3 regions of the Paenibacillus sp. J31R30 genome follow, and region 1 is predicted to be linked to each of the others. Evidence: riboswitches for the same ligand, from Rfam matches in the RefSeq annotation. Region 1 holds a riboswitch; each other region holds the start of a gene.
The links. A riboswitch is a leader RNA that binds a small molecule or an ion and turns the genes downstream of it on or off. The one in region 1 is predicted to bind cyclic di-AMP.
Positions count from the first base shown of each region.

Region 2: another riboswitch for cyclic di-AMP. It lies ahead of AC58QO_RS18880 (C40 family peptidase); the one in region 1 lies ahead of AC58QO_RS18210 (APC family permease).
Region 3: another riboswitch for cyclic di-AMP. It lies ahead of AC58QO_RS28620 (hypothetical protein); the one in region 1 lies ahead of AC58QO_RS18210 (APC family permease).

Region 1 covers NZ_JCAUAV010000004.1:290,240-296,046, forward strand. The annotation lists gene AC58QO_RS18200 (polysaccharide deacetylase family protein) at 68-1,018, opposite strand; gene AC58QO_RS18205 (YqkE family protein) at 1,099-1,359, opposite strand; gene AC58QO_RS18210 (APC family permease) at 1,405-3,240, opposite strand; cyclic di-AMP (ydaO/yuaA leader) riboswitch at 3,342-3,494, opposite strand; gene AC58QO_RS18215 (GNAT family N-acetyltransferase) at 3,704-4,165, opposite strand; gene AC58QO_RS18220 (MFS transporter) at 4,323-5,765, shown strand.
Region 2 covers NZ_JCAUAV010000005.1:25,932-31,738, reverse strand. The annotation lists gene AC58QO_RS18905 (ABC transporter permease subunit) at 1-383, shown strand, start outside; gene AC58QO_RS18900 (methyltransferase domain-containing protein) at 964-1,857, shown strand; gene AC58QO_RS18895 (YdeI/OmpD-associated family protein) at 1,887-2,336, shown strand; gene sugE (quaternary ammonium compound efflux SMR transporter SugE) at 2,351-2,671, opposite strand; guanidine-I (ykkC/yxkD leader) riboswitch at 2,758-2,860, opposite strand; gene AC58QO_RS18885 (MSMEG_1061 family FMN-dependent PPOX-type flavoprotein) at 2,926-3,537, opposite strand; gene AC58QO_RS18880 (C40 family peptidase) at 3,685-4,155, opposite strand; cyclic di-AMP (ydaO/yuaA leader) riboswitch at 4,159-4,297, opposite strand; gene AC58QO_RS18875 (hypothetical protein) at 4,466-5,284, opposite strand; gene AC58QO_RS18870 (M1 family metallopeptidase) at 5,368-5,807, opposite strand, start outside.
Region 3 covers NZ_JCAUAV010000014.1:11,657-17,463, reverse strand. The annotation lists gene AC58QO_RS28635 (APC family permease) at 1-71, shown strand, start outside; gene AC58QO_RS28630 (APC family permease) at 224-2,050, shown strand; gene AC58QO_RS28625 (hypothetical protein) at 2,065-2,589, opposite strand; cyclic di-AMP (ydaO/yuaA leader) riboswitch at 2,935-3,104, shown strand; gene AC58QO_RS28620 (hypothetical protein) at 3,222-3,692, shown strand; gene AC58QO_RS28615 (alpha/beta fold hydrolase) at 3,763-4,548, opposite strand; gene AC58QO_RS28610 (hypothetical protein) at 4,831-5,256, shown strand; gene AC58QO_RS28605 (potassium-transporting ATPase subunit F) at 5,421-5,498, shown strand; gene kdpA (potassium-transporting ATPase subunit KdpA) at 5,546-5,807, shown strand, end outside.

The DNA.
Region 1 (5,807 bases):
CAACGAGGCTGCCATTCAAGCAGCCTCATTGTGATGGAACTCTATTGTTTTCTGTATCTTCCTCCTACTATCCGTTAAGTTCCATAGAGGCAAGCTGTACGAAGCTATAGCCTAATTTACGCAGCTCTGGTATCGCTTTGATGACGCCCTCAGCCGTATCCTTCTCTGGATGATTCATATGCGCAAGGACGATGGAACCGCTCAGAGCCTTTGTGAAGGCGTTGTACACTTGCTCCGTATTATAGGTCGCTCCCGCATCTCCAAGCACCGAATATCCCGCTAGTTCAAAGCCAAGATCATGGGCAACAGACGTCGCAACCTCATCGTAAAATGCCGTGCCTGAACGAAAAAATAAAGGTCTTTTTCCCGTCAGCTTCTCAATCTGATCCGCACTGTCATTCATTTCGTGTATGACCTCTTTGACGTTCTTCGTTCCCGCAATCCCATACGCCAGCTTGCCGTTCACGGATAAGGGGCGGTGCTCCGTGCCATGATTTTCGATCTCGAACAGAGGGTTCGTGGCCAGTTCAATAAAGGTGGTCGGATTCGCAGCAATCCATCTTGCATTGATGAAGAGCGTTGCTGGAATCTGCTCCTGAATCAGATACTGGATCAGCTTCTCATCGTAGCCGCTGCCGTCCTTCCCGCCGCAAGCATCAAAGGTGAGAGCAATCACTTTGTCCTTCGTAAGCAACCGAGTTTTCACACCGGGAACACGCTCTCCCCATTTCGTTGGTAAGACGGAGGCGTAACGTGCGATCAATGTTTGTTCCATCGACGCGAAAGCTGGAACAGCCTCAACCTCTGCATTTTTCGGATCATTTGATGGTTCTTTTGCTGGTACATTTGTTAGACTGCTTGATGATGGATGGGATGATGTCGTCGCTGCAGGTGACGCTGTCGGGCTGCTCACAGGTGTCGTCATCGCTACGCTCGTGGGTGAGGACCTTGATGGCTCAGCAGTAGTTAGCTGTGTCGGGGGTGTGGTTCCTGCAGTCGCAACTGATGTCTCCACCACCTTAGCCCCCTCCTCCCCTACACACCCTGCAAGCGCTGTCATCGCACATATAAAGAAAAGGAGGCACATCGTGCGCCCCCTCATTTGTGCTTCCGCCAATCTAATTTGCTTTTCTCCAGCTGATAAGCAAAATCATTTTCAAGACGCTTCTCTTCCGCCTTGCGAGCCGCTTCTACCCTGGCTCTCTCTGCGTCCTTCTTCGCTTGCTCTTCCGCTTTCATCGCGTCAGCCTGGGCTTTGAGTCCTTCCAAAATTTCCGGACGCAGCAGATCCTTCAGGGTTGCTGGTTTATCTTGCACGCTAGCCGCAGCTGGCGTCATTTTAGCTTTCTTTTTCACCATAATAAGGTCACCTCGTCTACATGTTCTCCCTATTATTGTACACGTCTATTGGTGTAAATGATACGGGACTGTCGCAACAACGATATCCTTATCGGCTTGAAGCTTCGAGCGAATACGCGCCGCAGACTGATTATGGAGCAGACGGTGCCACCATTTTTTTGGCATGAATTGCGGGAGAATAACCATGATAGACTGCTTCTCTGACACATGCGTGTCGATACGCTCAATGAATTCAGCCAGCGGCTTCAAGATCGTTCTATACCGCGACTTGAACACTACGAGGCGAACACCTGGATCCCAGATTTGCCATTTCTCCTGCATCGACTCCTCATCTTCATCCGAGAAGGAGACATAGAAAGCAATAACGTTAGGCGAGAGTGACTTCGCATAGTTCAGCGTTTGCTCTACAGCTTTATGAATCCCGGCCACAGGTACGATAATGACGGGTTCTTTGGTACAAACACGGTCTTGTGTGATATCGATGCGCAGCTGGTTGGCTACGTCATCGTAATGGTGGCTGATCTTCGTAATGATCCAGAGTAGAATCGGTGTCACGATAATGACGATCCAAGCGCCTTCGCTAAATTTCGTCACAGAGAATATGATGAGAACCGCGAAAGAAACGATGCCGCCTAAACCGTTGATGATCAATTTGCCGATCCAGCCGGATACGCGCTCCTTCAGCCATTTACGTACCAAACCTGCCTGAGCCAGTGTAAAGGATAAAAATACGCCGATCGCATAAAGCGGAATGAGTGCATCAGTCTTCCCTTTAAAGCCAATCAGAAGCAGACTTGCCAGCACGCCAAGCGTGATGATGCCATAATGATACGAAAGTCGATCTCCACGGAAGGAGAACATGCGCGGGAAGTTTTTGTCTTGGGCCATGATTGACGCCAAGATGGGGAATCCATTAAAGCTCGTATTAGCAGCTAGCACTAGAATAAGCATCGTCGCGATTTGAGTCGCATAGTACATCACGCCGCGTCCAAACGCTTGCTCGGTCACCATCGATAGAACCGAAGTGTGCCCGTTATGATCTGGGGCAATTCCATACCCTAAGGCGATCAACGTTACACCACCGAAGACGATTGCCAACAGGCCGCCCAAGGAGATGAGCGTGCGTTTAGCATTTTTGACAGATGGCGTTCGGAAATGCGGGACAGCATCGGAAATTGCTTCGATGCCTGTTACAGCTGAACAACCCGAGGAGAACGCCTTAAGAAGTACGAATAACGTTAATGAGTTCGTCGCAGCGTTAGGTGTGAAATCAATGGCATGCGTATTAAGTGAGCCGGTCATTAAATCGAAGATACCTTTACCTACTAACAACAGGATACAAAGGATGAAAAAGTACGTCGGAATCGCAAAAACGGTTCCTGATTCGGAAGTGCCTCGCAAATTAATCCAGACCATGATCCAAACCAGAAAGATGGTAAGCGGAACAATATACGGTACTGCAGAAGGAAAGGCCGAAGTAATCGCCTGCACACCTGCCGAGATCGAAACGGCCACGGTCAAGGTATAATCGATCAGCAGTGAGACACCTGTTAGTCGCCCCCACACCATGCCTAAATTTTCTTTGGTAACCATATAAGCGCCGCCACCCATCGGGTAGGCTTCAATCACTTGCCGATAGCTGAGCACAAGCAACAAAATCAATGCGATGATCGAAATCGCAATCGGCAAGGAGAATGCAAATGCAGCAATTCCCACGGTTGCGAGCTCTAACAGAATTTGCTCCGTCCCATACGATACAGAAGATAAGGCATCAGAAGACAGGATGGGGAGAGCTTTCCAGACAGGCATTTTCTCCGACTCAATCTCACTCGACTTTAGCGGCTTACCAAACACAATTTTCTTCAATGAATCACTTGTCATTTCGTGGTCGTTCCTCCAATAAAAGCTAATCTCAATGTACTAGTTGGGTAAAAATGACGCAAAAAAACACAAGGATTGACCTTGTGTTTTAAACACATGTTCTCCTTTCTCACGACCGCTTACGAGGTTAGCTGTCGGGTTCGGGCCGCGAGAAAATCTGCCCTAAAAGGTACTTGGTATCAGCACCATTATTCACCCCATGTTACTCGTGGTTCCCCCGCTTTTCTTAAAAGAAAATTAAGCGAAATATTCAACTGTTCATGTACGTGTTGAATACTACTCTCTTCTGTCAACATAGTAAAGGAGGGAAAAAACGTAAAAAGCTCTCTTCCACCTCTTCCATGCCCCAATAATTCGCTTACAATTACCTGATTCGTTGATTATCTTCCATTCTCGTAGGTACTCGAGGTATTTTGTGAAAAGTGACATGCTAGAACGATCATACCTGGATAAAACGAAGTAATTAGTTGGAAAAACGCCAGTTCATGGTGTAATTCACCCAATCTACGCGTGTTCCACCCCTTCTATCAAAAAATTGTTGTGCCCGATGATTGTCTGGTGCGGTGATCCAAGACATGTAGGCATAGCCGTTTTCCTTGGAATAGTTTTGACACTTCCGGAACAAGTCTTCTTCCGCAGCGGTTCCCCGAAATGGCTCTAGAAGGAACAGGTCGTTCATGATCGTAATAGGACTAGCCTTCATCGTGCTCCATGCAAAATACAGCGTCGCAAAGCCGATGAGCTCATCTTCCTTTTCGACCACAAACTGAATCCCCCCTTGCTCCTGAAGTAAGGTGCTGATCAGACGATGGATATCAGCCAACTCAGGCCGCGGCTTCTTATAAAAGCCGACAATATAGGCAACCATCAGCTCTGTTAATGCCTCCAAATCTTTCATTTCTGCTTTTCTTATCGCATGTCCCACTAGATTACCCCCTTGAATTTCAATGAATAATAATACATTTTAACGAATAAATATTCAGTTATCAACTATTTTTACCATGGCCAATTCGTTGACACATTGTACCCACCATGCTAATCTGTAACAAAATAGATTATAGTTAAGGATCGGATGGTGTACGATGTCAAACAATGCAATCACTTCTAATACTGGAACCACAAACGCTCAATCAGAGCTGCCTAGCCGCTTACGAGAAACGCCTGTCTCCTGGTTACTCTGCTTTACTATTGTACTGGTGATCATGAACACAATGATGTTCAATCTGGCTTTGCCCAAGATTTCCGTACAATTTGAACTCAGCCCCTCAACGGCATCGTGGATCGTCACGGGGTATTCGATCATTTTCGCTATTTCTTCTATTACCTATAGCCGCTTGTCCGACTTTGTACCCATTCGCAGACTTTACGTCATTGCTCTGCTTTCACTAGGCGGTGCATCCATCCTAGGGCTGTTCACGGACAGCTTTGGACTCTTGCTGCTTACAAGGTTGATTCAAGCATCTGGCGCAGGCGCGATTCCATCGCTCGGTATCGTTCTCGTAACCCGCTACATTCCGCTGTCGCGTAGAGGTAGAGCTATGTCGCTTATTTTGTCTGCCGCGTCACTCGGTCTAGGACTTGGCCCCGTCGCTGGCGGTTCCATCGTTCAATACTTGGGATGGCATTTCCTATTCGTCATTACTGGCATTACGCTTCTACTTATCCCTATCTTTCTTGTCTTACTCCCAAAAGAAAAAGCAGAAAGCGGCTCGTTCGATTTCATCGGTGCGCTGCTCCTAGGGATTGGGACGACGGGTTTGCTGCTCTTCCTAACGTCGAAGAGTGTCGTTGCCCTCCTCGTTGGCGTTCTTGCGCTTGCCCTGTTCGCACTGCGCATTCGCCGAGCCTCTCAACCGTTCGTACTGCCTGCCCTATTCGCCGATAAGCCTTATATGGCGCTTGGCGCAATCGGCGTGACTTCCTATATGATCAGCTTCGGCTTCCTGTTCCTCGCGCCTCAGATGCTTGCTCGGGTGTTCGGTTTAGCTCCGCTCACTTCGGGACTTTTGCTCTTCCCAGGTGCTCTGATTGCCATGCTGGTGTCGAACCGTGTCGGCCGCATCATTGACCGTTATGGCAATACGGCGTTGCTGCGCTACGTGCCATGGTTGATGCTGCTTTCTACCGTGCTGCTAGCCTTGACTGCCAGCTATTCCTACTACTGGATTGCCGCACTCTACATCTTAGTCAGCATCAGCTTCACAACACTTTCCAGCGCTGTATCCAATGAATTATCTCGGCAATTGACCAAAGATCGCGTCGGATCAGGGATGGGCTTGTTCCAATTGCTGCAATTTATCAGCGGCGCATTCGCCGTCGCACTCTCGGGCAGTACGCTAGTCTGGCAGAAGTCGTTGCCGCTCGAACGCGCTTTTGACAACCTCATCTGGGGCATGGCGGTGATTGCGATCCTAACGATCGGCAGCTCCATTTTATACAAAAGTTATGCAAAAAAGAGGCAAACAGAGCACTCAACTACGGAGACGGTAGGTAGAGCAGCTGTGCCTCAGACTGCAACTGAATAAATAAAAAGCTGATTCGAGAACTGTGGTCACTGCCACTGGGTC
Region 2 (5,807 bases), on a different contig from region 1:
TGTTTATCGAAGCGTCCCGTCTCATGGGCGGTTCGTTCTGGCATCGGACACTGCGGCATATCTTCCCTTCGATTAGAAATGAAATGATGTTCATTTTCTTAAGCGAGTTTATGCAGGTGCTGTTCCTGCTCGGGCAGCTTGCCGTATTCAATATCGTGCTCGGCGGTACGGAAACAATCGGCGACGAGGAGGCCGGGTTCCAGATCACCATCAGCACTTCCGGTGAATGGCTGTCGCTGATCGCTTACGGCGCACGCTATATTCGTCTGCACCCGTGGATTATTCTCAGTGCGGGTACAAGCTTCGCCGCGTTGTTCCTTTCCCTGCAATTTTTCTTGAATCAGCTCAAACGCCGCTATGGCGAGGAGCGTCAGCTGATGTAATCGAGTCGAGCGTCCATCCGAAGGGTGGGGCTCGGCTTTTTTGTTGTCCGACGTGGATGGTGCTAAGCACCAATTAGTTGTAACGGCTTAATGGCAGGAATTCCTCTCGTTTAACTGGAAATATTCGGCGCAATCAAGCCGCGCTCGCGGTGCCGCCGGCGATTTAACGCCCTTTTAGGGCGTTATTGCCTCAACTCGGCACGCTTCTGGCAGCTTTAGCGCCCTTTTGGGGTCTTATTCGGCGCAATCGCGCCACGCTCGCGGTGCCGCCGGCGATTTAACGCCCTTTCAGGGCGTTATTGCCTCAACTCGGCAGACTTCTGGCGGCTTTAGCGCCCTTTTGGGGTCTTATTCGGCGCAAATCGCGCCGCGCTCGCGGTGCCGCCGGCGATTTAACGCCCTTTCAGGGCGTTATTGCCTCAACTCGGCACACTTCTGGCGGCTTTAGCGCCCTTTTGGAGCCTATTGAATGGTTACGGGGTTCGGCGCCAGCACACAAGACCTTACCTCATACATCATAATAAATGTTAACATGGTATATAATATGTGTTACAATATTTGAAAAAGGAGGCATCTAAACATGGAGGATAAACAAGACAAAACGAAACGACTCTCAGTTTATTTGCCTGAGAAAGTGAAGTCCGAACTAGAACAGATGGCTGAAGACACGGGCTTGTCGATGACACAACTGATCGTCATGGCGACGCAGGGGCTGTTAGCGAATTACGCCGCGCAAGGCGGAGCGATTTTTGCGGATTTGCTATCAGCGAGACATCGCATCCTTCACGAGGTGAAAGAGAAGCAGACGCTTTTGGACCAGGAAAAGCTGAGCATGCAAGCCTACTACGGTGCACGAGCAGAGGAGTATGAACGGATTTATCACCGCGAGGATGCGGAATATCAACAAGAACTGGCCTTTCTGTCCGATATCATTAAGAAGCAGGTGGAGGGACGCCGAGTGCTGGAAATCGCCTGCGGCACTGGCTACTGGACACAAATTGCAGCTGAAACCGCGACGCAGCTTGTGGGGGTAGACATACGCCCTGAGGTACTGCGCATTGCAGAGTCGAAGCCATGGACGAAGGGAAATGCTGCCTTTAGGGAAGGCGATGCGTATGAGCTCTCGGAGGTACGAGGAGAGTTTGATTATGGGCTGGCGAATTTCTGGTTTTCGCATATACCGCGCAATCGGATCGACAGCTTTTTACAAGGCTTCCATGAAAGATTGGGCAGCGGTGCGCAGGTTTTTATCGCGGATAACGTGTATGTACCTGGAAGAGGCGGCGAGCTCATCACTTATGCGGATAGTGAAGACACCTACAAAAGACGCGAACTAGCCGACGGCTCCAAGCACGAAATTCTCAAGAACTATTTTAGCTACGAAGAGCTGAATGACATCTTTCGACCGCTATCGCAACACTTGCGGATATTCGTGGGGGGCAGCATCTGGTACGTGAGCTATACGATCAAATAATCCACACTATTCCGTAGGAGGCATCGACCATGAGTGTAACGTTCCATACGACCATTATGAAAGCACACAATAAGAATGCTACTGGGATTTCTATTCCCGAAGAGGTCATGACCACGTTAGCGGGAGGCAAAAAGCCAAGCGTTTCCGTGACCATGAACGGTTACACATATCGCACAACAATCGCGGTGATGGGGGGAGAATATCTGATTCCGCTCAGTGAAGCCCACAGACAAGCCTCTGGCTTGAAGGCCGATGACCCCGTCGAGGTCACATTGGCGCTGGATCTCGCCCCTCGGACGGTAGAGGTCCCAGCCGATCTTCAAGCCGCTTTGTCTGAAGCAGAAGGTGCCGCTCAGCGATTTGAAGCACTGGCTTTTTCCAAGCGCAAAGAATTCGTCCGACAGGTCGAGGACGCGAAAACGCAAGAGACACGCCTCCGCCGGATTGCCAATGTTGTTACGCAGATGAGCGAGGTGTAAGAGCCTAACACTACTTAGTGCCCCGACGTGAATTTCAGCCCGAGTACACCGACCAAAATCAATACCATAAACAAGATACGAATTAAGCTGATCGGTTCATTGAGGAAAAGTGTGCCAATGATAATCGCGCCGACAGCACCGATTCCGGTCCATGCGGCATAAGCCGTTCCGATGGGCAAGGTTTTCGTGGCTGAAGCTAAGAAATAAAAGCTAACGATCATCCCGAGAATCGTGATAATCGTGGGAACGAGCCGTGTAAATCCGTTGGAAAATTTCAATGAGATGGCCCACACCACCTCGAAAACACCTGCAATGACCAGGTATAACCATGCCATTATGAACACTCCTTCATGTAAGTATTATGTCGTCAGTGCCACAAAAAAAACAAAGAAAAGCCCGGGAATATCGCACTGCTGCGATAGACTCCCGGGCTTTTCTCCCTCCGTGACCACAGCGTATCCGCTGTGTGTTTTCCCTTGGACCAGCCGGCGAACATGCGCCGCGGAACCCTAGAAAACGACATGCCGTTATTATAGGATGGCTCACATGCTATGTCAAGTTACACTTTTTGGCTATTTGCTCATTAAGCCTAATCCTCCAACGCAATCCCGTTCAACGCGACATGCGCGCGGAACATATCCATGCCGTCCGGCTGTTCCTGCTCAGGTACCCATGTAGCGGGATCCCAAATCTTCGACAGCTTGAGCGCGCGGCTGCAATGCACGAAGCATTCTTGCACCTCGACGCCGACAGCGGCGATCGGTGACTTCCCGTTTAGCTGCATGGTCGACAGCAGCTCCTCGTCCTTCGTCAACCAAGCGCGGCCATTGACGCGGAGCACCATCTCGACGCCTGGGATGATGAACAGGAGACCGACTTCCGGGTTGGTCAGCAGATTTTGCATCGAGTCTAGTCGGCGATTGCCAAGTCTTTCTGGGAAGACGAGGCGGCGTTCATCCACAACCCGTACGAATCCTGCGGCATCCCCGCGGGGAGACACATCGCTCGAGCCGTTAGCATTCGACGTAGAGAAGAAGAATAATGGCGATTTTGCAATGAACGCACGTGCGTGCTCGTCGATTTGATTAATAACCTTATGTTGAACCGCAGGATGAGGCTCCCCAATAACGGCTCTAATCTCATCGATGGATCGTATAATACCGGGAAATGGGGGTGATGTACTATTTTGTGAAGTGTCCATACTAGCCAATCCTTCCTCAAAGCCCATGGGCTATTACTTATCTTTGTTTTACTCATCTTGTGGCCGATACACACGTTCAAATGAATGAAGCCCTGCAAGCCGCTCTTACGAGCAAAGCTTGCAGGGCTTCATTCTGTGCCGAGAACATTACTTGGATTCAGCAGTTAGTTGATTGTAGATATCATCCCACAGAACACGTCTGGCGGATACATATCGCTTCGCATAATAGGATTCGCTCAACTTATTCTTCACAACACCTTGATTCGTAGCGGAGTGAACGAATTCACCGTCTCCGAGGTACATACCTACATGAGAGATACCGCTGCCATCCGTGTTGAAAAATACAAGATCGCCCTTACGAAGATCTTTTTTGTCAACCCAGTAGCCTTCGCCGTTTTGTGATTTGGAGCTGTGTGGAAGATCGATGCCGAATTCGCCGAATAAGTAGGACGTGAAACCAGAGCAATCGAATCCTTTGGTTGTCGTTCCTGCCCATCTGTAAGGCGTTCCTACAAGCTCGTCTACCGCTTTATCCATATCGGATGCCGCGAAAACGCTTCCTACACTAACACTCAAAAACAAAACAAGACTAAAAACAAGACCAACAAATTTCTTCAACTGCTTGTCTCCTTCCGGTGCCTACGAGGTTAGCTGGAGGGTTCGGTTGAAGGTTCCCTATGATCCCTGTCTTGCAAGATCAATTCACCCGGAGTGGTTCCCCCGTTTCCCCATAAACTGAGGAATTCGGCATGAAATATTTGGTTTTTTGATGCTAGTCCTTGTAATTCGTCATAAAGAATGAAATTCCTCTTTTAAGTTTAAAAATTAGGCTAAAAATAAGTGGAATAGTTCGGAAAAAAGACAAAAAAAAGCCCCTTTCTCAAGGAGAAGGGGGAGAATGTTTGCCTATTCGCTGTTTTGCTGGATATTAATTGGATATTTTGGCTGAAAGTAGCTGATATTGGGAAGAAATGCCCCAGATTTGGATGAAAATGTGAAAAAGTGGGTACAGCTGATAAATGATTAGCGCTACCAGACCTGCCCACAAGTAGGTGGCTGTGACCGTGACACCTGCCAATAGTCCTGCGAAAAGTAAGAGGGTAATGGCAAGTCCGACAATCGGCAGCGAATATCGAAAGAAAGAGATGACTGTCGATGTGATCCCTAACTTGGCTGCGATCGCGAATTGGACATACATAAACAGAAGCTGCAGGAGAAATCCGTAGACCAGTAAACTGAGAATCCAGGGCAGAAGCTTGAGAACAACCTGCTCATAGGAGCTGCTATGCCCTAGAATATACGTAGCTTTCGGGAAAATCCAGATCAGTGGAAGCAGGGTAAATGCGATCCGGATCAGATACACAAGCAGGAAAGGGAGCATGAGCTCCTTCATCCCGCGAAAGAAACGGTAGCCAGCATTCTGGTGAGCGTGCGTGAGCGAATAGTAAACACCGCCATTTAAGAGGGGCGTTAGCAGCATGCGGGCGCATAAGAGAGCAGCGAGCCACCAGAGATAAGAATAGCTAAGATCAGTTTTGAGTAATTGAAACTGGCCTTCTGCTAGAAAGATTTGCAAAGCCTGCTTGGGCTGCTCAGCACCAGGGAATCGATGCATGAGGGGGACGAGTATTCCCTGCACTAGCTTATACAAGAGAATACCCCAACCCATTTGATACAGGAACAAAATAATGGTGGCAAAAGGCTGCGCCATAGCTGCCCTGAAGCCGGATTTGATATAGGTGGCCAACGAGGGTCCCTCCTTAAAGTTTTCGTTAGAAAACTGGCTTCGTAAGCATACGCTGAGTTTGTCATAAGACGTAAGCCATGTCCTTACCAGGCGACTGAGCCGAATATGGCTTGCAGGAGTTGAATAATGCCGAGATTCCACCGGATTTGCCACTTTGTATTTAATTGTGTTTGATAAAAGTTGTTGATGTGCTTATTTTCGAGTATGAGCGTGTATTTGGGATCAATGCGCACCCAGTCGACAGGGGACGTATGCGATAATTTGAACTCGATGCTGCCTTCCTTGCCATCCCATGTTTTATCAAGCGTTGTGCCATCTGCAAAATGGAACTGAATCGGCACCTCCGGCGAGTTGCCGCCATGTTTAACAATGCGAACTGTACTTTCGTAAGTCTCGGATCCCTTAGTGCCCTGAGGCCGAACGTTGACACTCGCGACGGAATAATCCATCATCATATCGCCGTACACATACTGATTGAAGAAGTCATCCCATTTCGTTTTGCTGACATCCTCCACAACCTGTT
Region 3 (5,807 bases), on a different contig from region 1:
TGATCAGGGCATTCCTGCTGTATAAGCGAAATCTGATCGTGACGACGGTGCCATATCATTTAAAAAAATAGGGAGGAATCGGTAGCAGACGTATAAAAACAGGATATATACGTTTTACAAAATAAGCCAGTAGGCGTAATATACTAGTGAGAATATCTGAGCTTGTACCTGATAAAGGGCTGCAAGGAATTCTACTATAAAGTTATGGCGGTGGAACGATTTAGTGCTATCTTCTCTGAAAAGATTTTTAATTGGTCGACCGTTAAAGTCAACGGAATTAGGGGAACAGAAACTTAATAAAACGAAGGCATTAGCCATTCTCTCCTCAGATGCCTTGTCCTCTGTTGCCTATGGCCCCGAGCAAATATTAATCGTCTTAATGACAGTTGGTGCTGCTGCGATTTGGTATTCGATACCGATTGCAATTGGTGTTTTAATTCTACTCTTGGCACTCATCTTGTCCTATAGACAAATTATATTTTCGTATCCTCATGGCGGTGGAGCGTATGTCGTGTCCAAGGAAAATCTGGGTAAGTATCCTGGACTCATTGCTGGAGGCTCCTTATTAGTCGATTATATCCTAACAGTGGCAGTAAGTGTGTCTGCAGGCACGGATGCGATTACCTCTGCATTCCCAAGCTTACATTCGTATAATGTCATCATCGCAGTCGCCTTTGTACTTTTTATAACGACCTTGAATTTAAGAGGCGTAACGGAATCTGCTTCTATTTTAGCGTATCCGGTTTATTTATTTGTTGTGGCATTATTCATTTTAATTGGCGTTGGCATTTACAATATCTTAACAGGCCAGGTTTCTCCGAATGTACATACATCCTTAGGTACACCCGTTGCCGGGATTAGTTTATTTCTACTTTTAAAAGCATTTGCCTCAGGGAGTTCTGCTTTAACAGGTGTTGAAGCGATCTCGAATGCGATTCCGAATTTCAAAGAATCTGCTCCTCATAATGCCGCTAAAACATTAGCCGCGATGGGCACATTATTGGCGCTGTTATTTGCTGGAATCGTATATTTGGCCTTTGAATATGGCATAGTTCCTGCTGCTGATGTAACTGTTGTTTCGCAAATTGCGGAACAGACCTTTGGACGAAACTTTATGTATTTCTTCATTCAAGGAACAACCGCATTGATCTTAATCCTTGCTGCTAACACAGGATACTCGGCATTCCCGCTGCTCGCAGTTAATCTTGCGAAAGATAAATTCATTCCTAGAATGTTTACCATTCGCGGTGACCGATTAGGCTATTCCAACGGGATCATCATTCTTGGGGTATTATCCATTGTGCTGATTATTGCTTTTAAAGGAAAGACAGAGCATCTTATCCCACTTTATGCCGTCGGCGTATTTATCCCATTTACCCTTTCTCAGACGGGGATGGTGGTCAAATGGGTGCGAGAAAAACCCGAAGGATGGATGTCCAAGCTCATCATTAATACAACTGGGGCTGTGATCAGCCTGATCGTTTCGATGATGTTCTTTTTAACCAAGTTCTCGCAGGTCTGGCCAGTTCTAGTTTTCTTGCCTATGATTATCTATCTCTTTCATCGCATTAAACAGCATTATGAGGCCGTTGGTGACCAATTAAGACTTACAAACCGTAAGCCTGCTATCCCCATTGAGGGGAATGTCATTATTGTTCCTGTTGCCGGTATCACGCATGTGGTTGAGAACTCATTAAACTATGCCAAATCGCTTTCACCTCACCAGATTATTGCCGTGTACGTCCCCTTTGAACGAGAAGATGAAGCTTTGTTTGAAGAAAAATGGGAGAACTGGCAGCCTGATGTGAGACTAGTGACACTGCATTCGCCTTATCGAAGTATCATAAACCCATTAACGAAATTTATTGACACGGTTCAGCGTAAAGCCGGTGAATCCAACTATCAGGTTACCGTTATTATCCCCCAATTTATTCCTAAAAAAGGCTGGCACAATATCCTGCATAACCAATCAAGCTTACTCATTCGTGCACATCTGCTGTATCGGAGAAATGTGATTGTAACAACAGTGCCGTACCACTTAACGAAATAAAAAATGGGTAGCCCTTACTTCACAGTGGGGCTACCTTTTCTCATTAAGATTTCCATCTGATGCTCTTCACTCACCCGTTTCATGAACCCATGAAACTCTTCCTCTGTTTCACATACGGCAGTATGTTCCAGCCAAACAAAGAATCTCTTCTTAAGAATGGCTGAAGCATGAAGAGGGTATGTCAGCCGAGATTTTATGATATACAACCCAGGTGAAACTTCATTCCACGGTGAGTTGAAAATCGTACGGATAGATAATCGAGTCCGATTCTCCCAATCCTGCTTTTTTTGCTTGTTTCTTATCGACTGATACATTCTCATAATCATGTGATGATCGGATATTTCAGTCCATGATGAAAATCCTGACAGGATAGCATCTTGTGTGATCTCGGACTTTTCTTTAGAAAACCAATAACCAACAATAATAGGGAAATGATTTTCTTCTTCTAGCCATAAGACACCGAACCACTCGTAATTTAAATCAATCGGATTCAACAAATGAGATGCAATACCTAAATAATAGTGGGGAAAGGAAGTCATGACATTACTCCTTCTTGACTTAGTCTCAAAGTCGGTAGTGAATGAATATGCCATAATTGTATGTTTGAAACGTATAAAAAGGGGGTAAAGAATGGATAGCAAACGTATAAAAATAGAATAAAAACGCAAATCCGTTGGTTTTCTAAACGTCGCTGGGCTAATGGTCGACTACTGCAAAATGGTAAAAACGGGAGTAAGCCGAAGCATTTCTATCGAAAATGCATGTGATTTATAATTGGACGCGCTTTCATAAACAGTGAAGGTCACAGATTGCAAAATAATTGTCTCCAGCGTATTTTACATTCTAGAGCAATCGGCGTAACATTCGTTTCAGCAACAACATAAAGATGCAAAACGCTGAGTTCCCGCAAGGGAAACGGGGGAACCAACCGAAGCCGATCGGAAGTAGAATCGGTTTCTCGGGGTGAATCTAAAGCAAGCGCAGCTTGCCAAAGTAGGGCACTTCCAAGCCCGAATCCGACAGCTAACCTCGTAAGCGAATTGGGAGAGAACAACCTTCTTTTCGTGGTGTCCACAGCGCGTAATTTCACGCTGCTTCGAGCCCGAGAGTAGAGATTCTCTGCTCTTTGGCTTCTTTGTGTTGTTCACAAAATGAGGAGAGTGACTCTATTATGTATCCCGAACCCCTGACTCTAGTAAGAGAATCAGACGAACGTACCAAACTTACGAAGGAATGCAAGATTACCCGTATTGAATGTTTTCAATTTGATTGTGAACTATCGGATAAGCTGCTGCCTGGACATGGCACGGACTGTCATTGCGGTTTATTGACGATTTCAACGAATCTTGGAACATGCGGATTAGGGCAATATGAAATTCCATGCGGCAACTTAAAGGGAGATTTCGTACGATGGGCTGTGGTCTTTCAAAAGCTCAAAGGTCTTACCCTGAAGGATGGTTTGGATTATGTTCATCAGAGACAAGAGGCATGGGGAGAAGTGCGAACACATTTAATTGTATCTGCATTAACGAATTTATCTGAAAAGCTAGAGAACTCATCAACTGCAACAGTACAAGAACTACCTTGCCTATCTGATCGCACTTATTTATTTGAGCATTCTGGGGCTTATATCACTTTCTAAATACTCGATATCATTGTAAAGAGCACCTCTACCCACTTATGGATTCTAGTGGATGGAGGTGCTCTTTGTCTTAACTAGGATTGGCCGGAATGAGGATTTCTGGCAATGGATGCCCTGCGATCCATGAAGATACTGTTTTAGAAAAGAGAGCTGGTTTCTCCAAGGGCCAGTTATGCTTAGCTCTTCTTACAAAGTAACTCTTGGAGCTTGGGTAGGAAGCGCATAGGTGAAGCAGAGATTGCTGGATAGAAGCCCCTTCTTTCTCGCCTGCCATCGCGAGCATTGGCGGAAGCTTTTGATGAGAAGCAATGTCGGGTAACTGAAATTCAAGATTTTCTCTGGTAATTCTTCCTGATGTGCGCCAATCCTGCATAATGAAATCTTTCCGAACCTCTTCAAAATGCTTCATCGGGATACCCCATTGATTCATTTTAGCGCGAATGAGCCAGTCCTGATGTTTAATTGGCAAAATGAATTTATGCATAAAAGAGATCCATTGCAGCGAAATAGATGGCTTGGTACAAACGCCGCTGACCAGAACGCTAGTCACCAACTCAGGTGCTATAGCACTCAATTGAAGTGCCACTTGTCCTCCAACATCTAACCCAATAACATGCGCACGATTCCCACGAGCCTTTTTCTGAATGAGTTCAGCCATGTGCTCAGCCGCATTCGGAATGGAGAAAATACCTCTGTGTATGCTTCCTCTGTGTTCAGGGAGGTCAGGTATGAGGCAATGGAATTTAGTTAAATGATCGACGTGAGGTCGCCACATCCAGCCTCCTAAACTGCTTCCGTGCAAGAAAACGATCGTTGTAGGGTTCTGGGTGCCTGTTTCAAAATGATGTAAAAACATAGTCAAGTTATTCCTCCTGAGGTTTTTTCATCTCTCGAACGCTTAGAGACGTATATTACTCTTGAGAAATTAGCTTTGTAAAACGAGTCAAGTTTGATTTTAGTGGGAAAACGATGGAAAAGAGCCAGAACTCGCCATAATGTTGACAAAACCCTACTCATTCATCATCAATCAAGAATAAAAATATTTTTATATTTTTTTTATACGGATGCTATAGATTCTTTACCCCCTTTTTATAAGGATCGGCGTTACAATGTTTCAGGAAAGGGGGCGGTGGTCGTCATGCAAAGTGACTTGTTGCTGATAGCTGCGCCAACCAAGGCAGGCGAGGAGTTTATGAAACATACGAAATTGGTTGGTTTTCCTTATGTTGCATTAACTAACAACAAGATGGAGAGAATCAAGTTAGAAGGTCAAGGAGTGAAGCAAATTATCCAAGTGGATACGACGGATCCAGCGGCGTCCATCATTCCCGACTATCCGATTGGGAATGTCGTTCTGTTTGAGGAGAGCTTGCCGCTATGCTGCCGGTATATTCAAATTTGTCGCAGTTGGACTTCAAGACCCATTTATGTTATCACCCAAAGCGTAAATCCTAGATTAATTTACAAAGGACTAGGCGCGGACTATGTCATTTATTCTAAAAATGGTGATGTTAAGTTTCTACTATCATCCCTTAAACCAAATAAAAACATAAGTTCTGTCTGATTTGAAGGAGGTGTGTCATGTACAACGATGTAACGATGATTTTATTATTTGCAGTCACTTTTCTAGGGTTTTGGGGATTTGCGAAATATTGTGAGAAAGCTTGAGGTTTACGTTTGTATATTCAAAAAGGATATTTGGAATAAAAATGTATAGGAGGTAACCATATGATTGTTATCGGACTCATTGGATGTGCCATTATGGTATATCTCGGTTTTGTTTTAGTAAAGCCTGAGAAATTTTAATTGCAGAATATGAGCTTATGTAAGCAGGGGGAGAACCTACTATGGGTATGGGATTGTTACAAGTAGTCATCACACTAGGGATTATCATGCTTTTGGTAAAGCCTGTGGGAAGTTACTTGGTCAAAGTGTTCGGCTATGAAAAAAGTGGACTTGATCGTGTGTTTGGTCCTTTCGAGCGTGTATCTTATCGTATCATGGGCGTTAAAGAAGACGAAGCCATGGGTTGGAAAAAGTATTTAGGAGCCGTATTGTTAGTTAACTTTGTTATGATGCTGCTCATTTATGCCGTATTTCGGCTTCAAAAATATT